3 regions of the Serratia proteamaculans genome follow, and region 3 is predicted to be linked to each of the others. Evidence: predicted binding sites of a transcription regulator. Region 3 holds the regulator's gene; each other region holds the start of a gene.

Region 1 (7,567 bases), 1.8 Mb from region 3:
GATTGCAGAACCATGATCCCTCCGGTGTGAGGGCGATACTTTGACAGAGGTCACATTGGCTAGCAATGTTCATTCACCTTCAAAGGGATAGAGTGCAATGCAGTTCACAGTTTATGCCCGGAATCAGGGCGCAACTTGCAGCGCCCCTATGACGGAGGGTCGGCGATTTACCCTAATAAATGGTCCGGACCGAACCCAAAGGGGAAAAGCTCCGAGATGTCGTGTACGTAGTATTCATCCAGGCTGTTGGCAATAATAACCCTGGTGTCCTTGCCAAACTCATAGATCATTTGACGACACACACCGCATGGCCCGGAATAGCCTTTAGCCTTGCTTTCACCCTCTCTGGGACCACCGATCACCACAATCATTTCAAAACTGCGCTCGCCTTCAGAAACGGCTTTTAAAATAGCAACGCGTTCTGCGCAGGTGGTGGGCGAATAGGAAACAGATTCGACATTACAGCCGCTGTACACCTTACCGCTCTTGGTCATCAATGCCGCACCCACGGTAAAATTAGAATAAGGGGCATAGGAAAACTCCCTGGCTCGGGAGGCCGCAGCAATCATTTCTTGTATCTTGGTTTTGTCATCCATTTCAATTTCTCCTTTTGATTGAATTCATTAAATTGCACCAGAAGGCGGTATAGTTTTCCCACTGCATAAATTGCGGTCCGCCCCAATGTGGCGAACAATCACTGGCAAAACAGGCAACATGCCCCTTCTGATACTTGCCAACCACCAGCAAGGGGTCACCGTTAATCTCGGCTAATGTTTCGCTGCCAGGTTTGGCAATAAATTTGTTATATCCCAGCAAAATCGGCCATTCATTTAAATCACGGGTGATCTCATGACTGTGGCTCAGCGTGAGTGGTTTACAGCCTTGCGGTAATTCAATACGGTCGTCATGGTCTAACATTTCAACCGGCAACACTTCGGCAAGGAGGGTGTTTTTATAATTTGCTTTAGCCTCTATACCGGTAAAGGAAAGATAACCGCCTATCATTAATGCTCCGCCCCCCATGGCGACATAGTCTTTTATCAATGACAGGGCATTGGCCATCACCTCCATTTTATAAAAGGTTTTATTTTGCAATAAGAAGGTATTGCTGCCGATATCGCTAATCACGACAGCATCATAAATTAGCAGTTCGTCCAACGTTTGCGGAAAGGCAGTTTGCACGGTATGCGCCGGCATATAATCGATAGTCATCCCCGCGCCGCGTAAACAGGACAACAGATACTCCGCGCCCTCTTCATATTTACTCGATGTAAAACTGTCAAAGCCTTTAGAGTGGATCATGTGAATATGCCATGACTCACCAATAAACAAAACCCTCATGGTAATACCTCATTATGTCTGTCGATTTTAAACTCTGTCGGAAAGAAATAACTTCTGGCCTGGAAAGAGGCTAGCTGGCGTTTTAAATAACTAATCCGGCTACCGCTGCCGATAAAAAACTCACCAGCGTTGAGCCATACAGCAGTTTCAGACTGAAACGGGAAACCACATTCCCCTGTTGCTCATTCAGTGCTTTAATCGCCCCCGCCACAATGCCCACCGAGGTGAAGTTGGCAAAGGAGATCAGGAACACCGACAAGATCCCTTCAGCGCGTGGCGACAACGCAGCTTTGATTTGTTGCAAGTCAGTCATGGCGACAAACTCGTTGGCCACAATTTTGGTCGCCATGATGCTGCCAACCTGCTGCGCTTCATGAGCCGGTACGCCAAGGATCCAGGCAAAAGGATAAAGCAGATAGCCCAGTAATCCTTGGAAGCTGATGCCAAACAGGCTGCTAAACAACGCATTGATGGCAGCGATCAGGGCAATAAACCCCAATAACATCGCTGCAATGATTACTGCTACCTTAAAGCCGGCGAGAATATATTCGCCCAGCATTTCAAAGAGGCTTTGTCCGCGATGCAGATCCTGCATCTGAACTTCTTCTTCCAAATCGACGCGATAGGGATTAATCAGTGACAGCACAATAAACGTGCTAAACATATTCAGAATCAATGACACCACGACATATCGGGCATCAACCATATTGATATAGGCGCCGACCATAAACACCGAGACGGTTGACATTGCAGTAGCCGCCATGGTGTAGATACGGTTTTCAGACATCTTGCCCAGCACATCTTTATAGACGATAAAGTTCTCCGACTGCCCAAGCAATAATGCACTGACGGCATTAAAAGATTCCAGCTTGCCCATACCGTTGACTTTGGACAATACCGTCCCCACCACCCTAATAATAATCGGCAATAGATTGATATGCTGAATAATACCGATCAATGCAGAAATAAAAATAATCGGGCATAACACATTAAGGAAGAAGAATGCCAACCCTTGCGCTCGCATTCCACCAAATAAGAAATCGGTGCCTTCGCCGGCAAACAGCATCAACCCATTGAACACCGTAGAAACCTGTGCGGTAAAGCCGGTGCCAATATCAGAACGGAGAAATAGCCAGGCGAGTAAGACTTCTATCACCAGCAGCTGGATAATATAACGAACCTTAATTAACTTTCGGTTATGGCTCACCAGCAATGCCATTACCGTTACTAACAGACAAGAGAGAGCAAAATGAATAACCTGCGTCATACGACACTCCATAGTATAATAATCGTCCTTTATTAAGGTATACCATGAGAGTAAATAACAATCATATAGACGCACATCACATAACACGCCCTCAGCACAATGCAATTAATTAAAAGGCGATAAATATCACAGCCTGTTGTTATTAAATATATTAATAACTAATATTAATGACGGAAACATATATACGACGTTGGATCTACCACCGTCGACAGCAGGTAAAAAAAAACCGGTCACCTAAGTGACCGGCATGACGCCTGAGCGTTTTTTAGCGAGAAAGCGGAATTATGCGTAAACCGGCAGGCGGGCGCAGATATCCAGTACTTTCTTCTTGGTGCGTTCGATGGTGGCTTCATCATTGATGTTGTCCAACACATCACAGATCCAGCCGGCCAGTTCACGCACATCAGCTTCTTTAAAGCCGCGGCGAGTCACAGCCGGAGTACCGATACGCACACCGGAGGTGACGAACGGGCTCTTGGGATCGTTTGGCACGCTGTTTTTGTTCACGGTGATGTTGGCACGGCCCAGGGCTGCGTCAGCTTCTTTACCGGTCAGGTTCTTGTCAACCAGGTCCAGCAGGAACAGGTGGTTATGGGTGCCACCGGAAACCACTTTGTAGCCGCGTTGCAGAACCACTTCCACCATAGCTTTGGCGTTATCGGCCACTTGCTGCTGGTAAATCTTGAACTCAGGCTCCATCGCTTCTTTCAGCGCCACCGCTTTACCGGCGATCACGTGCATCAGCGGGCCGCCCTGACCACCAGGGAACACGGCGGAGTTCAGCTTTTTATACAGATCTTCATCACCGCCTTTCGCCAGGATCAGGCCGCCGCGCGGACCCGCCAGGGTTTTGTGGGTGGTGGTGGTCACGATATGCGCGTGAGGGACCGGGTTCGGATAAACGCCGGCGGCAATCAGGCCCGCAACGTGCGCCATGTCAACAAACAGGTAGGCGCCGATGCTGTCGGCGATTTCACGCATTTTTGCCCAATCAACGATACCGGAGAAGGCAGAGAAGCCGCCGATGATCATTTTTGGTTTATGAGTCTGTGCCTGTTTAGCCAGATCTTCGTAGTCGATTTGACCTTTTTCGTCGATGCCGTAAGGCACCACGTTATACAGTTTGCCGGACAGGTTAACCGGAGAACCGTGGGTCAGGTGGCCACCGTGCGCCAGGTTCATCCCCAGAATGGTATCGCCCGGCTGCAGCAGCGCGGTATAAACGGCGAAGTTCGCCTGGGAACCGGAGTGTGGCTGAACGTTGGCGTAATCAGCACCGAACAGCTCTTTGGCACGGTCGATTGCCAGTTGCTCAACGATATCCACATATTCGCAGCCGCCGTAATAACGCTTGCCCGGATAACCTTCAGCGTATTTGTTGGTCAACTGGGAACCCTGAGCCTGCATTACGCGCGGGCTGGTGTAGTTCTCAGATGCAATCAGCTCAATGTGCTCTTCCTGACGCACCACTTCTTGCTCCATTGCACGCCACAGTTCGGCATCGTAATCAGCAATGTTCATTTCACGCTTTAACATCCGGCTTCTCCTGACTTAAATCGGCTAACTAAAAAATCACCAAATAACTACCCGGTTGGGTTCTGGCCCACAGTGTAAACTGTTTCGCCCCACTGAGGATAGGCCTTGACAGAGGTTTTTACGCAAACGATTGGCATTAGGCGCAGCAAGGCTTTGATCCGATAAACCACCCCATTCGACAACGGACTTTTACTCATACTGAGCATGCGGTTTTTTCATGTTCTGTGAGCAAGATCGTCGCTTAACGACCCCGCAACAAAAACAGGGGTATTTACAGCCAAGGCAGAAACCGTTAGGATGCGTTAAAACCTAAAGATGCATTTAAAATGCATCATTTAAATATTCCAATAATGATCGACCAAGGAGCGCTACCATGCTGGATAGCCAAACCATCGCCACCGTAAAATCTACCATTCCCCTGCTGGCCGCTACCGGGCCGAAACTGACTGCCCATTTCTACGATCGCATGTTCGAGCACAATCCTGAGTTAAAAGATGTGTTCAATATGAACAACCAGCGCAATGGCGATCAGCGTCAGGCGCTGTTCGACGCGATCTGTGCCTATGCCGCGAATATCGAAAATCTGGCGGCGTTGCTGCCGGCGGTAGAACGTATTGCTCAGAAGCACACCAGCCTGAATATTCGGCCGGACCAATACCAGATTGTTGGCGGTCATCTGCTGGCTACCCTGGATGAAATGTTCAGTCCGGGCCAGGAAGTGCTGGATGCCTGGGGTAAGGCTTACGGCGTGTTGGCGGATGTATTTATCCAGCGCGAAGGCCAGATTTATCAGGCCAGCGAAACGGCCGATGGTGGCTGGCGTGACCTGCGCGCATTCCGCATCGTCAAAAAACAGCCACAGAGCGAGGTGATTTGCAGCTTCGTGTTGGCACCGGTTGACGGTGGCAAGGTGATCGACTTCAAACCGGGTCAATACCTGGCGGTCTACATCAAGCACGACAGCATGGAAAACCAGGAAATTCGCCAATACTCACTGACCACCTCACCGAATGGCGAATACTATCGCATTGCGGTAAAACGTGAAGATCAGGGTAAGGTATCGAACTTCCTGCATCAGCAAGCCAAAGAAGGCGACGTGATTTATCTCGCTCCGCCGCACGGGGATTTCTTCCTCGAAGCACAGCCGGAAACCCCGGTGGCGCTGATCTCCGCCGGTGTCGGCCAAACGCCAATGCTCGGCATGCTCAATACCTTGCACGATAACCAGCACCCTGCGGACGTACACTGGTTGCACGCAGCGGAAAACGGCAGCGTTCACGCCTTTGCCGATGAAGTGGCAAACATCGCCGACCGCATGCCAAACCTGAGCCGCCACGTCTGGTACAACCAACCGGGCGTCAATGATGTGGAAGGCCGTGACTACCAGAGCCGTGGCCTGATGAACCTCAGTGCTCTGCGCGAAACGCTCAGCACGCCGCAGATGCATTACTACTTCTGTGGGCCGGTGCCGTTTATGCAGCATGTGGGCAAGCAGTTGCTGGAGATGGGTGTAGAAGCCGAACGCATCCACTACGAATGCTTCGGCCCGCATAAGGTTCTGTAATTAAAAGGGGCGCGACCTGGTGCCGCGCCCTCAGATGGCTGATAATGCTCGTTATTAGGGAGAGCGTGCCGAAGGGGTCGTAGCAGCTTTAGCTGCCGGAGCGCCCCTCGGTGCGCTAGGCCCGAGTATCTCTATCTAATAAACAGCTCAACCCGCGCCCTTCTGTTATTTCTCCGCCAGCTTACGTGTCTCTTGAACCTGCTGCGCCGTAACCGGTGCCGCCTGGTTGCCCCAGCTTCCCCGTAAATAACTCATCAGATCGGCGGCCTGTTGATCGTTCAACGTCCAGGCGTAACCCGGCATGGCGATTGCCGTGGCATGTTGGGTGATTGGCGTATGCGCCCCTTCCAGCACCACGCGCAGCGCAGTTAACGGGTTTTCCGCCGTGACCGTTGCGTTACCCGCCAGTGCCGGAATGGTGTTGTCGCTGCCCTCGCCCTTATTGCCATGGCAGGTTGAGCAATACATGGCATAGGTGGCTTGCCCTGCCTGCGAATTGCCGGTGGTCATTGCCACGGCTTTGTCCGCCTGCGGTTTTTCCGCCGCCAGGCTGTGCAGATAGGTCGCAATGGCATTCAGATCGCCATCGGTCAGATATTGCGTACTGTGGCTAACCACCTCACCCATCGGCCCTGCGACCGCCGCATGTTGACTACGTCCGGTTTTCAGCAAGGCCACGACCTCGTCCTGTTGCAGCCCGCGTAATCCGGAAGCGTACCACCCGTCCAGTTCGGCACCACTCAGGAAGGCCGGCTCTTTGCTGTCCAGCCCTTTCTCCTGCATCGCCCAACCACGCGGCGTATGGCAACTGCCGCAGTGCCCCGCCCCCTGCACCAAATAAGCCCCGCGATTCCATTCAGCACTCTGACCCGCGTCCGGCTGGTAAGGCGTATCCTCATGGAACAACTGGTTCCATATTGCCAGCGGCCAACGCATCGACAGTGGCCAACTGATATCACTGGCACGGTTAGCCGTATTCTGCGCCGGGACCTCCTTCATCAGGTAGTCGTACAGCGCGCGCATATCTTCCGCATTCATTTTGGCGTAAGAGGTGTACGGCATCGCCGGATACAGCCGATGGCCATCTTTGGCGATCCCCTGGCGCATCGCACGGTCAAACTCGTCAAAGGAATAAGCCCCGATGCCCTGCTGCTTATCCGGCGTAATATTGGTAGCGTAAATATTGCCCAGCGGGGTCGGGAACTTCATGCCACCGGCAAACAGAGCACCGCCCGGTGCGGTATGGCAGGCGGTGCAGTCACCGGCCTTGGCCACGTATTCCCCGGCCGACATCGCCTGGGCCGAACCGCCCGCTGCCAGTAAGGTCAGTAAATACAGTGAACGCATGCTCATGCTCCCTCCTTGGCGGCAACATGGCCGAAGGCCAGTTCATTTACCGCGCGCCATGCCTGGTCGATCGCCGAATTGGCGTACGGACTCCAGTCTGAATCCGAGTTGGCAATCACAATTTTGCCGATCGGCTGGCGTGCCGTCTCTATGATTTTCTTCGCCTCGTCCTCATCGTCAAACAGCCCGTTGAGGAAGTAAGAATAGCCGTGCGACCAGCGGTTAACGGTGATCGCCTCGATATCACGCTGATGATCGAAACCGGCAGAGCCGAGCATGCCCTGCAACTGTTCGCGGATCATCTGCTCATGCACTTCAAACGGCGTCCCCAACAGCAAGGCGCGACCCTTGCGCGACTGTTCGCGCGGGCTCAGCCCACTGCCCGCCAGCGTCGGCACATACACCATGTGCAGGCCAATCGGCTGGTTCGGATCCCGCGGGTGTTGATAGCCGCCCATGCTCACCGGATAATCCAGCTTCACACGGCAATAAGGCGCCGTCGGCGAGTAAAC
Region 2 (7,567 bases), 2.0 Mb from region 3:
GATGCAACTCCAATTATTTAGGGTATAAGATGGGTCTTTCAGACTACTGATAAAGCCCGTTATTAGGGAGAGCGCACCCTCGGTGCGCTAGGCCCGGGTATCTCGGGCTTAAAAACAACCTGAACAGCAACCTTTTCTATTTAATCCTGGCGCAGAACCTGGCGACCATGCTCGAGCAGGGCATCGGTCACTTTACGCATCATGCGGCTCTCTGGCGCGAAGCGGTGCCAGAACAGCATGCGGCGCTGGAACAGGCCTGGCGTCAGATCGATCAGTTCGCCCGAGTCCAACTCTTTCTCAATCTGCAGATGCGGGATCATACAGCAGGTGGTGCCCTGACGCGCCAACTGCACGAAGGCTTCCGATGAGTTGACGATATGGCAGGGCACGCTACCCGGCGACAGATCAAAGTTCTGCTGCAGGAAAGCCTGGTGCATGTCGTCGAGATGGTCGAATGCCACCGCCGGCGCTTTCAGCAGCGCGGAGCGCGTAACCCCGTTCGGGAAGTAGCGCTCGGCAAAACCTTTCGAGGCGACAAACAGATAATCCAGCGCGCCCAGTTGGTCCACCAGACAGCTTGGCAGCGGCTGCGGCTGGATACTCACCGCACCCACCACTTCACCGCGGCGCAGGCGTTCCTGAGTCCGGGTCTCGTCTTCTACCTGCAGGTTCAGACGGATCGGAGAATCGGTCAGCACCGGCTTCAGCGCCGGCAGCAGCCAGGTTGCCAGGCTGTCGGCGTTAACCGCCAGCGACAGCAGCAGCGGCGTATCAATGCCGGTGTCGTTGCCCAGCCACTCTTCTTCCAGCAATTCCACCTGGTGCAGCAGCGCCAGCAGCTTCTGGCCCTGTTCGGTCGGACGTGGCGGCACGGTACGTACCAGCAGCGGTTGGCCAAACAGGTTTTCCAACTGCTTGATGCGCTGGGATACTGCCGATTGTGTGATGCAAAGTTTTTGCGCGGCGCGCTCAAAGCCACGCTCACGGATCACCGCGTCCAGCGCTTGTAGCGTTCGATAGTCTGGGCGTTTCATCGGAAAGATATCCCTTAAAGTAAATTGATACTGGCACTATGCCACATCTCTGGTGTTTTACAGGTGGAAAATCACCGGGCCATCTTGCCGCGGCGCGCCTAAAAATGCGGCTCAGGGTGAAGAAGTGTGATCCTGCCTAAGTGAAAAATAGCGATTTACCCTATAATACGCACACGTTTTCGTACAGAGGCAATGGACATATTATGACGCAGGATGAACTGAAAAAAGCGGTTGGCTGGGCAGCGCTGGATTACGTGACCCCGGGCACCATCGTCGGGGTGGGTACCGGCTCGACCGCCGCCCACTTTATTGACGCGCTCGGCTCGATCAAACACCAGATCGAAGGGGCGGTGTCCAGCTCCGACGCCTCCACTGCCAAGCTGAAAAGCCTCGGTATCCACGTGTTCGACAGCAACGAAGTGGATTCGCTGGATATTTATGTCGACGGCGCGGATGAAATCAACCGCCAGATGCAGATGATCAAAGGCGGCGGCGCTGCGCTGACGCGTGAAAAAATCATTGCCGCCATCGCGCGCAAGTTTATCTGTATTGTCGACTCCACCAAGCAGGTCGACGTGCTGGGTAAATTCCCGCTGCCGGTAGAAGTGATCCCAATGGCGCGCTCCTACGTGGCGCGTGAGCTGGTGAAGCTGGGCGGACTGCCGGAGTATCGTCAGAATGTCCTGACCGATAACGGCAACGTGATCCTGGATGTGCATAATCTCAGCATTCTCGATGCCATTGCGCTGGAAAATAAAATCAATGGCATCGCCGGTGTAGTGACCGTGGGGCTGTTTGCCAACCGTGGCGCCGACGTGGCGCTGGTCGGCACGCCTGATGGCGTGAAGGTCATCGGATAATGTAGAACCCTCTACAGGTATGCGGTCTTGGATCCCACCGGGCCGCATAATTCACTGGTTAAAATATCTTTTATTAAAAGCGCTAAATTTGGTGACATATGTCACATTACGAGCGATAGCTCCACGAAGCTTCTGCCTATTTCTTTCCCTATGGCATTTTCTGCCAGAAACCAGCAACAACGCTGAGCCTTGTCCTGACGGGCGGGCAATCGTTTGTATTGCCGCCTGCGTTATTTTTGTTATGTTGGATGCGTGCTGTTTCACAACAGCCGCTTCTGAAGTCTGAACATAGGGTCGGGTAAATGGCAAAAGTATCATTGGAGAAAGACAGGATTAAATTCCTGTTGGTGGAAGGGGTTCATCAGAGCACGGTAGATAATCTGCTGGCAGCCGGATATACCAACATTGAATATCACAAAGGTGCGTTAGACACCGAATCGCTTAAGGCATCGATCCGCGATGCTCACTTCGTCGGCATCCGATCGCGTACGCATCTGTCCGAAGAAGTTTTCGCCGCTGCAGAAAAGCTGGTGGCGGTAGGGTGTTTCTGTATCGGTACTAACCAGGTTGATCTGAAGGCGGCGACCAAGCGCGGCGTTCCGGTGTTTAACGCACCTTTCTCTAATACCCGATCCGTGGCCGAAATGGTGCTGGGCGAGTTGCTGCTGATGTTGCGCGGCATTCCGTCCGCCAACGCCAAGGCACACCGCGGTGAATGGCAGAAACTGGCCGTGGGCTCGTTTGAGGCGCGCGGTAAGAAGCTGGGGATTATCGGCTACGGCCATATCGGCACCCAGTTGGGTATCCTGGCCGAAGGCCTGGGCATGAAAGTGTTCTTCTACGATATCGAGAACAAGCTGCCGTTGGGCAATGCCCAACAGGTACGCCACCTGTCCGATTTGCTCAACATGAGCGACGTAGTGACGCTGCACGTGCCGGAAACCCTGTCGACCAAGAATATGATGGGTGCAGAAGAGCTGGCGTTGATGAAGCCGGGCTCAATTCTGATCAACGCCTCGCGCGGTACCGTGGTGGATATTCCTGAACTGTGCAAAGTATTGGCCAGCAAGCATTTGGCCGGTGCGGCGATCGACGTCTTCCCGGAAGAACCTGCGACCAACAGTGAGCCGTTCAACTCACCGTTGTGCGAGTTCGACAACGTGATCCTGACCCCACACATTGGCGGTTCGACTCAGGAAGCGCAGGAGAACATCGGTGACGAAGTGGCCGGTAAGCTGGCGAAATACTCCGACAACGGTTCGACCCTGTCGGCGGTTAACTTCCCGGAAGTGTCATTGCCAGCGCATGGCCCTAATGCCAGCCGTCTGCTGCACATCCATGAAAACCGTCCTGGCGTACTGACGCAGATTAACCAGATCTTCGCTGAAGAAGGGGTGAACATCGCCGCGCAGTACCTGCAAACCGGTCCGGAAATCGGCTACGTGGTGATCGACATCGAAGCTGAAACTGAACGTGCCGACGCGGCACTGCAACGTATGAAGGCGATTGCCGGCACTATCCGTGCTCGCTTGCTGCTCTGATTGAACGCGTTGTAACAACCAAGGCCGGATTTATCCGGCCTTTTGCTATTCGGCTATCCGCCATACCCAATTCTGCGATGGGGTAACGATCTCCGGCAGCGGGATATCCCAATGTTCCACCGGCAGCTGTTCCACCTGCTGGCAGTCATGTGCCAACCCGATCGGGTAGGGGCCGAGATGATGCCAGTTTTGCAGAGTGCGATCGTAAAAACCGCCACCCATCCCCAAACGCTGGCCCGTACTGTCAAACGCCACCAGTGGCGTCAGCACCACGTCGAGTGAGCCGATCGGCAAGACGTTGCGCACATCGAGCTGTGGCTCAAGGATATTGAAGCGGTTGTTAACCAGAGGCGTTTCCGGGGTATAGCGCAGGAACAGCAGATTGCCGGGGCTAAACGGGTGCAACACCGGCAGATAAACCTGTTTGCCTTGCTGCCATAACCGTTCAATCAGCGGACGGGTATCGAGCTCGCCATCGAACGACAAAAACACCGCAATGCTTTGTGCCGCCTGGATGCGCGAATGTGCAGCGATGCGTTCAGCCGTCTGCAGGGCGAAATTATTTTGTTGTTCGGGTGTTAGGGCGCGTCGAAGTTGACGGATTTGGTTTCGGATGTTTTGCCGCTGTTGGGCATACTGGGCTTGAAAAGACATAGTCAGCACACTTACCGCTGAGGAAGGGGAATCTCCGAGATGCCGTCGCAGGCTGTAACCCTTGAACCCATGGTTCAAGGTGAACGTGCTGTCGCAATCTTAAGGCTTCTCGGCGGGCCGAGCATGCACACCGATCGCGGATCATCACATTCTGTTGGTACTAATTATCGGCTCAGGGGACTGGCCCGCTGGCGAACATCTCAGAGAAATTTTTTACTCATTGCCAAAATCCAGGATTTCAGCAACTTAAGTTATTCGAATTGTGCATCCTGACGTTCAGAGATGCGACCCTGTTCAAGCAAAGCCTGTTCAATGGTCTGTTGTAGCATGCGAATGCGTTGTTCCATATTGGACGCATAATCACGGGTTTTCAACCGTTCTTGAGCAAGTTCGTGACAAACATTCAATGCTGCGATGAAAACGAGCTGCTCAGTATTTGTGACTCTAGTGCGAACTTTAAGATCTTGCAACCGTTCGTTAAGATCGACCGCTGCCATGTTCAACGCATCTTGTTGTTCTGGCGGGCAATTGACTCTTAAAGAGCGACCAAAAATTTGAATATCTACCGGTTGTGCAGACATGCCACCTTCCTGCCTAAATTTCGCGCCAGCCCCAGTCTACCCTTACCGGGCCACCAAAGCGGGCGCCACTATATATACCTCGGTACCAAGATACAACCCCTTTTTCAGTACCTGGTTGTAATCTACCGCGACAGACATTACCAGTCAAAAAAGGGTTTCAAAATGCGTATTTAGCTTCATTTTGTTCCCTTCCGGTACTGTGTGAATTCTGACGCATCACGATTATAACTAGCCACTGAGGTGTCGTGCTTATCTGGCACAGCGACGGACCTTGGTGGTAGCATAACACGAACTTATCCTGCCAACGATGACGAATGCGCATGTCTATACAGAATACATTTCCAAGTTACCAATCTTTGACCCTTGCCCTTAACCAGCAAGCGGTGGCGTTGACCGCAGCAGAAATGCACGGCCTGATCAGTGGCCTGTTGTGCGGTGGCAGCCGTGACGCCGGCTGGCAATCACTGGTCTATGATCTGACTAATGAAGGCGTGGCCTTCCCGCAGGCGCTAAGCTTGCCGCTTCAGCAACTTCATGAAATTACGCGTGAAACGCTGGAAGACGACGATTTCATGTTCCAACTGATGATGCCGGAAGGCGAAACGGTCAGCGTGTTTGATCGCGCCGACGCGTTGAGCGGCTGGGTGAACCATTTCCTGCTCGGCCTTGGCATGATGCAGCCGAAACTGGCCCAGGTGAAAGACGAGCTGGGTGAGGCGATCGACGATCTGCGTAACATCGCCCAACTCGGTTATGAAGAAGATGAAGACCAGGAAGAGCTTGAGCACTCTCTGGAGGAAGTGGTGGAGTATGTGCGGATGGCGGCCATTTTGTGCCACACCGAATTTACTCGCCGCAAGCCGACGGCGCCGGAAAATGCCAAACCGACCTTGCACTAAACATCCTATTTCACGACCTTGAGGCCGTGAGCACAGGCAGATTGATTTCAGGAGAAGGTGATGACTCAGCAGGAATTCAACAACCGCCGTCAGGCGCTGTTGGCGAAAATGGCTCCGGCCAGCGCGGCGATTATTTTCTCTGCGCCGGAAGCAACGCGCAGTGCAGATACCGAATATCCTTACCGTCAGAACAGCGATTTCTGGTACCTGACCGGCTTCAACGAGCCGGGCGCGGTATTGATTCTGGTGAAGAGTGACGAGATGCATAACCACAGCGTGCTGTTCAACCGGGTGCGCGATCTGACGGCGGAAACCTGGTTTGGCCGCCGTCTGGGCCAAGAGGCTGCCCCGGCGAAGCTGGGTGTGGACCGCGCGCTGCCGTTCGATGAAATCAACGACCAATTACCCCTGTTGCTCAATGGCCTGGACGTGATCTACCACGCGCAGGGCCAATACGACTATGCCGATCAAATCCTGTTTGCTGCGCTGGACAAGCTGCGCAAGGGTTTCCGCCAGAACCTGCAGGCACCGGCAACCCTGACCGACTGGCGTCCGTGGCTGCACGAAATGCGCCTGTTCAAGTCATCGGAAGAGATGGTGATTATGCGTCGCGCCGGTGAGATCAGCGCGCTGGCCCATACCCGTGCAATGCAGAAATGCCGTCCCGGCATGTTCGAATATCAGCTCGAGGCGGAAATTCATCATGAGTTTACCCGCTTCGGTGCCCGCTACCCGTCTTACAACACCATTGTCGGTGGCGGTGACAACGCCTGTATCCTGCACTACACCGAGAACGAAAGTGAATTGCGCGATGGCGATTTGGTGCTGATCGACGCCGGTTGCGAGTACAAAGGCTATGCTGGCGACATCACCCGCACCTTCCCGGTCAACGGCAAATTCAGCCGACCGCAGCGCGCAGTGTATGACATCGTGTTGGCGTCGTTGCAACGGGCGCTGGAGATGTTCAAACCGGGCATCAGCATCCGCGTGGTCAACGATGAAGTCGTACGCATCATGATTACCGGGATGGTGGAATTGGGGATCCTGAAAGGCGAAGTCGAGCAGCTGATTGCCGAACAGGCACATCGTCCGTTCTACATGCATGGCCTGGGTCACTGGCTGGGGCTGGATGTGCATGATGTCGGCCATTACGGTACGCCAGATCGCGACCGTACGTTGGAACCGGGCATGGTGCTGACCGTCGAACCGGGGCTGTACATTGCGCCGAATGCTGATGTGCCGGAAGAATATCGTGGCATGGGCATTCGTATTGAAGACGACATCCTGATCACCGCCACCGGCATTGAGAATCTGACGGCCAGCGTAGTGAAAGACGCAGATGCCATCGAAGCACTGATGGCGGCGGCAAGGTAACAGCATGAGTGTAATCATCGTTGGTGGCGGTATGGCGGGGGCGACTTTGGCGCTGGCCATTTCCTCGCTGACTCAGGGAAGATTGGCGGTTGACCTGGTCGAAGCGACCCGACCGGACGACCGCAGCCATCCGGGATTTGACGCCCGCGCCATTGCCTTGGCGCAGGGCACCTGTCAGCAGTTGACGCGCATTGGCGTTTGGCCGGCGCTGCGCGACTGTGCGACGGCCATTACCCAGGTGCACGTTAGCGATCGCGGTCATGCCGGGTTTGTTAATTTGCACGCGCAGGATTACCAGGTCGATGCGTTGGGGCAGGTGATTGAGCTGCACGATGCCGGTCAACGGTTGTTTGCGCTGCTGGCCAAGGCACCGGGTGTGACGTTGCACTGTCCGGCCCGGGTGGTCGATGTGGTGCGTACAGCAGAGCAGGCCGAAGTACTGCTGGATAACGGTCAGCGTATCAGCGGGCAACTGCTGGTGGCGGCGGACGGCTCACGTTCGGCGCTGGCACAGGCCTGTAATCTGCAGTGGCAGCAAAGTGACTATCCGCAGTTTGCTACCATTGCCAACGTCACCACTGCAGAGCATCCACAGGGGCGCGCTTTTGAACGCTTCACCCGTCA
Region 3 (7,567 bases):
ATCACAGCCGCCAACCAGCTCACCGTCTATCCACAGCTGTGGGAACGTCGGCCAGTTAGCGTATTTCGGCAACTCGGAGCGGATGTCCGGGTTCTGCAGAATATCAACGTAAGCAAAACGTTCGCCACAGGCAGACAGCGCCTGCACAGCTTGCGCTGAGAAACCGCAGTTTGGCAATTTCGGTGAACCTTTCATATACAGCAGAATTGGGTTCTCAGTGATCTGGTGCTGAATTTTTTCAATCGTCGTCGTCATTATATTGCTTCCTCAAGCCAAATCTCATGGCTACAACATGCATCACACTGGCTATTGTAGCGGCTGGAACAGTCGCAAGAAAACGCCATCTTTTGCAGGGGCATTCCTTGGTTGTCAGTCGCGTCTCGCCGGCAAGGCCTTTCCGGTCAAAACATATGCGCAGAATAACATTTTTAATCTGGCTATTTCACTAATATATTTTTTCATCAAAACACGACGTTTAATAAATCCAGTGACGGTCATTGTTGATTTTTTATACACCAACAGTTTGATTTTTCAGCAGAAAAAATGCTATTAACGTTTTCTCACAATATGGATTATCATTTATGAGTTCTTCGCTGTTTTATATGGCGAAATTCGGGAATACTGTCATTCTTTCGATATCTGTTCCGGGGCCAAGGTTGGTAACGTCGACATGCGTTTAATTCTTACGCTTTTTGTGCTGTTGTTTACACAGCTATTCTTTAATCTGGCGCATGCTGCGCCGCAGTCTCGTGTTGCCGCCGAGCAGCGTAAGAGCCACGTAAACGAAGCCCGACCGGATGACCGCAAGAAAAAGAAAGCGGTTAAAGCCAGCAGCAAAAAAGTAAAAGTCACCACCCCACAGAAAACTGCCAAGGTTTCCAAAACCAAAACAGAAAAAACCGCTAAAAAGATTGTTAGCGCCAAATCGAAAAACAAAACTCATAAAGTCGCCAAGATTAAAGTGACCCCGCCGAAAAAGGGTTACAAAAAAGGCTATGGCCGCCACCGCGAAGCCGGTATGGCCACCGCCAAATTGGTTCGTGACGAGAAGCCGCTGAAACTTACCCCGGCGCACAAGAAACGCTACCAGCATGCCAAGCAAACCGCGATGGCCAAGCTGATGGATCAGATGGGTAAGCCCTATCGTTGGGGCGGCACCTCACCGAGAACCGGTTTTGACTGCAGCGGCCTGATTTATTACGCCTATAAAGACGTGGTGAAAATCAAAATGCCACGTACCGCCAACGAGATGTACCACCTGCGCGACGCCGCGCCGATCAAGAAAAATGAATTGGAAAGCGGCGACCTGGTGTTCTTCCGGATTAACAACCGCGGCGTGGCAGACCATGTTGGGGTTTATCTGGGCAACGGTAAATTCATTCAGTCACCGCGTACCGGTGAAGAAATCCGCATCAGCCAGCTCGACAACGATTACTGGCAAAACCACTACATTGGCGCACGTCGGGTAGTGACACCGAAAACCATTCGATAATTGCCTTTGCGGCTGGCCCTGCCAGCCGCTCTCCCCTGAGCGTTTCCCCAAACTCTCGATGCTGCAACTAATCCTTTGCCATTCCCCCTGTATTTCAGCGCGAAAATTGCTAAGCTAAATACCCACAATAAAAGCAGGTCAATCTGTTGTTGGTTGTTCTGATTCAGGTTGGCACTGTAAAAGGAGAAAGCAATGTCGTTTGAACTGCCCGCATTACCCTATGAAAAAAATGCCCTCGAGCCGCACATTTCCGCAGAAACCCTGGAATACCACTATGGCAAGCACCACAACGCCTACGTGGTTAACCTGAACAATCTGTTGAAAGGCAGCAAGTTTGAAGGACTATCGCTGGAAGCGATCATTAAGGCCTCAGACGGCGGCATCTTCAACAATGCTGCACAGGTGTGGAACCACAGCTTCTATTGGCATTGTTTGTCGCCACAAGGCGGCGGTGAGCCTCAGGGCAAACTGGCAACGGCGATCAATCAGGCTTTTGGTTCTTTCGCTGCCTTCAGGGAACAATTTAGCGATGCCGCAGTGAAAAACTTTGGCGCAGGCTGGACCTGGCTGGTGAAAAAGCCGGATGGTTCACTGGCTATTGTTAACACCTCGAACGCGGCTACACCGTTGACCGGTGAAGATAAACCGCTGCTGACCGTCGACGTTTGGGAACACGCCTACTACATCGATTACCGCAATGCGCGGCCGGCCTACCTGGAAAACTTCTGGGCGCTGGTTAACTGGGCATTTGTGGAGAAAAACCTGGCGTAAAGCTGAGGGAAAGAGCAATCAGGCGCAGCGGGCTGCGCCTGTTTTACTTAAGGGGATCAGTTCAAAGCAGCGGTGAAGCTGAAAGCAATAATCACGGCCAGCGCACAGACGGTGGTGAACAGTGACATTTTCAGATCGGTATCCATTACAACTCCTTTTCAGATTGGGTTTCCCAAGGGTAAAAGGCACACAATTAATGCGTCAAACCATTTTCACACAGTTAGCCAATAAAATCTTGTTATCATTTCCCGGTTTATTATATCGATTACCTCTTCCCCTTTTGTTCAATATGGGACAAAATTCGCAGTTCACAACTGTGTACCGGCAAAATGCCCCTCCTGACCAAGCGCTGACGACTTCAACACACTAAAAACTCAGTTTTCGCTTCTTTGGAGAAGGATCTACGCAGGCAAACGATTAACATCACACTTACATGCTGCAACATGTGAGTTCAGGAGTCATTCTTTACATGGCAACGATTAAAGATGTGGCCAAACGCGCTGGCGTTTCCACCACCACCGTTTCGCACGTCATCAATAAGACTCGTTTCGTCGCCGAAGAGACAAAAACGGCCGTGGCTGCCGCGATTAAAGAGCTGCACTATTCACCCAGCGCCGTGGCGCGTAGCCTGAAGGTCAATCACACCAAATCGATTGGTTTGCTGGCGACCTCCAGCGAAGCCCCCTACTTTGCCGAAGTGATCGAGGCGGTGGAAAACAGTTGCTACAGCAAAGGCTATACGCTGATCCTGTGTAACTCGCACAACAATCTGGACAAACAGCGTGCCTATCTGGCGATGTTGGCACAAAAACGCGTCGATGGTCTGCTGGTCATGTGTTCGGAATACCCGGACCAATTGCTCGGCATGCTGGAAGACTATCGCAACATCCCAATGATGGTGATGGACTGGGGTACCGCGCGCGGTGATTTTACCGATACCATTATCGATAATGCCTTCGAAGGTGGCTATTTGGCCGGGCGTTATCTGATCGAGCGCGGCCACCGTGATATCGGCGCCATTCCGGGTCAGTTGGCGCGTAATACCGGTGGCGGCCGCCATCAGGGCTTTTTAAAGGCCATGGAAGAAGCCAATATCGAAGTTCGCGACGAATGGATTGTCCAGGGTGACTTTGAGCCAGAATCCGGCTACAAGGCCATGCACCAGATATTGTCGCAGAAGCATCGCCCGACCGCGGTATTCTGCGGTGGCGATATCATGGCGATGGGTGCGATCTGCGCCGCCGATGAACTTGGGCTGCGCGTACCGCAGGACATCTCGGTGATTGGCTACGATAACGTACGTAACGCCCGCTATTTCACCCCGGCGCTGACCACCATTCATCAACCGAAAGAGCGTTTGGGTGAGATGGCATTCACCATGTTGCTGGACCGTATCATCAGCAAGCGCGAAGAGTCGCAGGTGATTGAAGTGCATCCCAAGCTGGTTGAGCGCCGCTCGGTCGCTGACGGCCCTTTCATCGATTACCGCCGCTAGTCGTTAGCGCCGGAAGCCTCTGCGGTTTCCGGCGTCACTTCGCTTAACCATTCCTGATTCAAGGTTTCACTGTCCCCCAGGTAGTCCAACAGCCAGGCCATCGCCGGTGATGGCGTATTCTGCTGCCAGGTCAGGCAACAAGGGCTGGCCGGAAACGGCTGTTGCAACTGCAACGCCACCAGTTCCCCGCGCTGCACCAACGGCAATGCCTGATGCGCAGGCATCATGCCGACGCACAGGCCTGCACACAGGCAATCCAACGCCGAGGCCCAGTCCGGCGCCACCAACCGCCGTTGGTTGTCCAGCGTCCAGGTGACTCGTTTGGGCAGGTTGCGTGAGGTATCTTCCAGACACAGCGATGGGAAAGGCCGAAGCTGATCGTCGTTCAGCAGCCCTTCCAGCGCCGCCAGCGGATGCTGCGGGCTGACCACGCACAACCAGCGCATATCCCCCATATCGCGAAAAGCATACCCGCCGCCGACCGGCACTGCCCGCGTCGCCCCAATCGCCATATCGGCACGCCCATCCACCAGCGCATCCCACACACCGTTAAACACCTCCGGTTGCACCATCAGTTCAACGTCGGGGAAATGGCGGTAAAAATCCAGCACCAGTTGGCGACAGCGCTGAGGTTTAACAATGATGTCCACGGCAATTTTCAACTGGCCACGCCAGCCGTTAGCCACCTGCTGACACTGTCGACGGGTGTCGAGCATTTTTTTGATGACAATGCGCGCATCCTGAACAAACAACACGCCGGCCGGGGTCAGCTCCACGTCGCGATGACGGCGCTCAAACAGCGGTACCGCCAGCCATTGCTCCAGTTGTCGCACGGTATAACTTATCGCCGAGGGTACACGGTGCAATTCCTGCGCCGCTGCGCTGAAGCTGCCGGTGCGGGCGACCGCGTCTACTACATCGAGTGAATATTCAGACCACATAACCTTGCCTTCAATTTTTTTAACAGCACCTCGCAAATATTACCGTTTCACAAGCAGAGATCCAGCCGGATACACTTGCCGGCGCTAAAAACCTGCGACATTAAAATATTAACGAGAAATACCATGCGAAATTCCTTTGGTTTTATGTTCTACCTTGCCGGCCTGAGTATGCTGGGTTATCTGGCCACCGACATGTACTTGCCCGCCTTTGGCGTGATGCAGCAAGACCTGCAGATTTCCGCCGGGGCGATCAGTGCCAGCCTCAGTATCTTCCTGGCCGGCTTTGCCTTTGCTCAACTGCTCTGGGGCCCACTGTCCGATCACCTCGGCCGTAAACCGGTGTTGCTGATTGGCCTGGCGCTGTTTGCCCTGGGTTGCCTCGGTATGCTGTGGGTACAGAATGCCGTTCAACTGTGGTCACTGCGTTTTATCCAGGCGATTGGCGTGTGTTCTGCCGCCGTCACCTGGCAAGCCCTGGTGATTGACCGTTACCGTGAAGGCAAGGCTAACCGAGTCTTCGCCACCATTATGCCACTGGTCGCACTTTCGCCTGCACTGGCCCCCCTGGTCGGTGCCTGGTTGTTGAACCACATGGGCTGGCGTGCCATTTTCGCCGTGCTGCTGGGCATCACGGTGATTTTGTTGCTGCCAACGCTGCTGTTGAAAGAAAGCGCCAAGGCCGAGCCTTCTGCCGAGAAGAAAAACACCCTGACCTTCTTGCAACTGCTTAAGTCCCCGGCCTTCAGCGGCAACGTCACCATCTTTGCCGCCTGCTCCGCCGGCTTCTTCGCCTGGCTGACCGGTTCACCCTTTATTCTTGGTGATATGGGCTACAGCCCAAATGATATCGGCCTGAGCTATGTGCCGCAGACCCTGGCATTCTTATTAGGGGGTTACGGCTGTCGCACCGCGTTAAATCGCATGAATGGCAACACCTTGCTACCGTGGCTACTGGTAGCTTATGGCATCAGTATGGTGGCGTTATATCTGGTTGCCACGCTGACCGAGCCAACGCTCACCACGCTGCTGATCCCGTTCTGCGTGATGGCGCTGGTCAACGGTGCCACCTACCCAATCGTAGTGGCAAATGCGTTAACCCCGTTCCCGGAAGGCACCGGCAAAGCCGCAGCCTTGCAAAACACCCTGCAGTTGGGCCTGTGTTTTGTCGCCAGTATGCTGGTGTCGGCTTTTATCGGCCAACCGCTGTTGGCAACGGTAACGGTGATGGTTTCTACGGTGGTGTTGGCCGCATTGGGCTATATGCTGCAACGGGGAAAAGTGATCGATGATCAGCAGGCTGCAAGGCAGGAACATGCTAACTCTGCGTCATAATTGTATGCATTAATAATCACTTAAAGAATATTTTTGCCGAGTGCGATTTACAGTTGAGTAAGCGCCTCGGCAAGCCTATACTCAAAACGACCTTTTAAAATAACACTTTTATAATTTCTTTATCACAAATTGCTGTTGTGTACGCGTATGGCGTCACACTTTTTTAAGGATTGTCTTTCCCGCGTTTCTTGCGCAGGAACCTTCTTAAAATTTTCCTCTGTTCATAGTCGGATATCAGACGCCACGGGACTTTTTACCGTAGGTAAACGTATGCACCCGCAGAATTTGTCTAAGCTATTTTTTGGCGGGTCATAAGTCAGAAGAAGGTGATGGAGAAGCTATGAGTTCATCGTGTATAGAAGATCTGAGCATTCAGGATAACCAATGGTATCGCATCGCCCATGAAATGCTCAGCATGGCCGGTATTGAAGTTAACGGCTCGCGCCCATTCGATATTCAGGTTAAAAATCCCGATTTTTTTAAACGCGTGCTGCAGGAAGGCTCCCTTGGCTTGGGCGAAAGCTATATGGACGGCTGGTGGGAATGTGAACGGCTGGATATATTCTTTCAACACGTAGTCCGTGCCGGTCTGGAAAAGAAACTCCCCCGCCATCTAAAAGATACCCTGCGTATTGCCGCCGCGCGACTCACCAATTTGCAATCGAAGAAACGCGCCTGGATAGTCGGTAAAGAACATTACGATCTGGGAAACGATCTGTTTACGCAGATGCTCGACCCTTATATGCAATATTCTTGCGCTTACTGGAAAGAAGCCACCACGCTGGAAGAAGCGCAAGAAGCCAAGCTGCGGATGATTTGCGACAAACTGCAGCTGCAGCCGGGCATGAACTTGCTGGATATTGGCTGTGGCTGGGGCGGGCTTTCTGCCTATGCGGCGAAAAATTACGGTGTTTCGGTAGTGGGCGTAACTATTTCTGCCGAACAGCAAAAACTGGCACAGGAAAACTGCGCCGGGCTGGACGTCGAAATCCGCTTGCAAGACTACCGCGATTTAGACCTGCAGTTTGACCGTATTGTTTCTGTCGGCATGTTCGAGCACGTTGGTCCGAAAAACTACCCCACCTACTTCAAAGTGGTGGAGCGTAATTTAAAACCGGACGGCCTGTTCCTGCTGCACACCATTGGCTCGAATCGGACAGATATGAATGTTGACCCGTGGATCAATAAATATATCTTCCCGAATGGCTGTCTGCCGTCGATCTCACATATTGCCCAGGCCAGTGAGGGGCGTTTTGTGATGGAAGATTGGCATAATATTGGCGCCGATTATGATCGCACCCTGATGGCCTGGTACGAACGCTTCAAACAGGCTTGGCCACAACTCGCCCAACGTTATTCGGATCGTTTCGAACGCATGTTCAGCTATTATCTGAACGCCTGCGCCGGAGCGTTTCGCGCACGTGATATTCAGCTTTGGCAGGTGGTATTCAGCCCGAAAGGCGTTGATGGCGGTATTCGCGTCACGCGTTAATAATCACTCAGCATAAAGAACCCCGGCTAGCTTGCACTAACCGG

What was found. The regulator PurR, encoded in region 3, represses purine synthesis genes. The targets are predictions, from matches to a motif close to CANGCAAACGTTTGCNTG.
Region 1: glyA (serine hydroxymethyltransferase) is a predicted target of PurR. The motif match lies at 4,264-4,281, and genes of this name have one in related genera.
Region 2: serA (phosphoglycerate dehydrogenase) is a predicted target of PurR. The motif match lies at 2,097-2,114, and genes of this name have one in related genera.

The regions. Positions count from the first base shown of each region.
Region 1 covers NZ_OX461105.1:4,125,422-4,132,988, forward strand. The annotation lists gene QOT07_RS19185 (3-phenylpropionate MFS transporter) at 1-14, opposite strand, end outside; gene cdd (cytidine deaminase) at 168-596, opposite strand; gene QOT07_RS19195 (glutamine amidotransferase) at 598-1,341, opposite strand; gene QOT07_RS19200 (NupC/NupG family nucleoside CNT transporter) at 1,424-2,608, opposite strand; gene glyA (serine hydroxymethyltransferase) at 2,891-4,144, opposite strand; gene hmpA (NO-inducible flavohemoprotein) at 4,518-5,708, shown strand; gene QOT07_RS19215 (cytochrome c) at 5,874-7,061, opposite strand; gene QOT07_RS19220 (NAD(P)-binding protein) at 7,058-7,567, opposite strand, start outside.
Region 2 covers NZ_OX461105.1:4,423,491-4,431,057, reverse strand. The annotation lists gene QOT07_RS20620 (LysR family transcriptional regulator ArgP) at 141-1,034, opposite strand; gene rpiA (ribose-5-phosphate isomerase RpiA) at 1,238-1,894, shown strand; gene serA (phosphoglycerate dehydrogenase) at 2,197-3,435, shown strand; gene QOT07_RS20605 (5-formyltetrahydrofolate cyclo-ligase) at 3,481-4,089, opposite strand; RNA gene ssrS (6S RNA) at 4,117-4,299, opposite strand; gene zapA (cell division protein ZapA) at 4,341-4,670, opposite strand; gene QOT07_RS20590 (YecA/YgfB family protein) at 4,991-5,569, shown strand; gene pepP (Xaa-Pro aminopeptidase) at 5,630-6,943, shown strand; gene ubiH (2-octaprenyl-6-methoxyphenyl hydroxylase) at 6,948-7,567, shown strand, end outside.
Region 3 covers NZ_OX461105.1:2,374,559-2,382,125, reverse strand. The annotation lists gene QOT07_RS11225 (Grx4 family monothiol glutaredoxin) at 1-255, opposite strand, end outside; gene QOT07_RS11220 (C40 family peptidase) at 671-1,492, shown strand; gene sodB (superoxide dismutase [Fe]) at 1,685-2,263, shown strand; gene cydH (cytochrome bd-I oxidase subunit CydH) at 2,320-2,409, opposite strand; gene purR (HTH-type transcriptional repressor PurR) at 2,733-3,758, shown strand; gene punR (DNA-binding transcriptional activator PunR) at 3,755-4,699, opposite strand; gene punC (purine nucleoside transporter PunC) at 4,823-6,031, shown strand; gene cfa (cyclopropane fatty acyl phospholipid synthase) at 6,372-7,523, shown strand.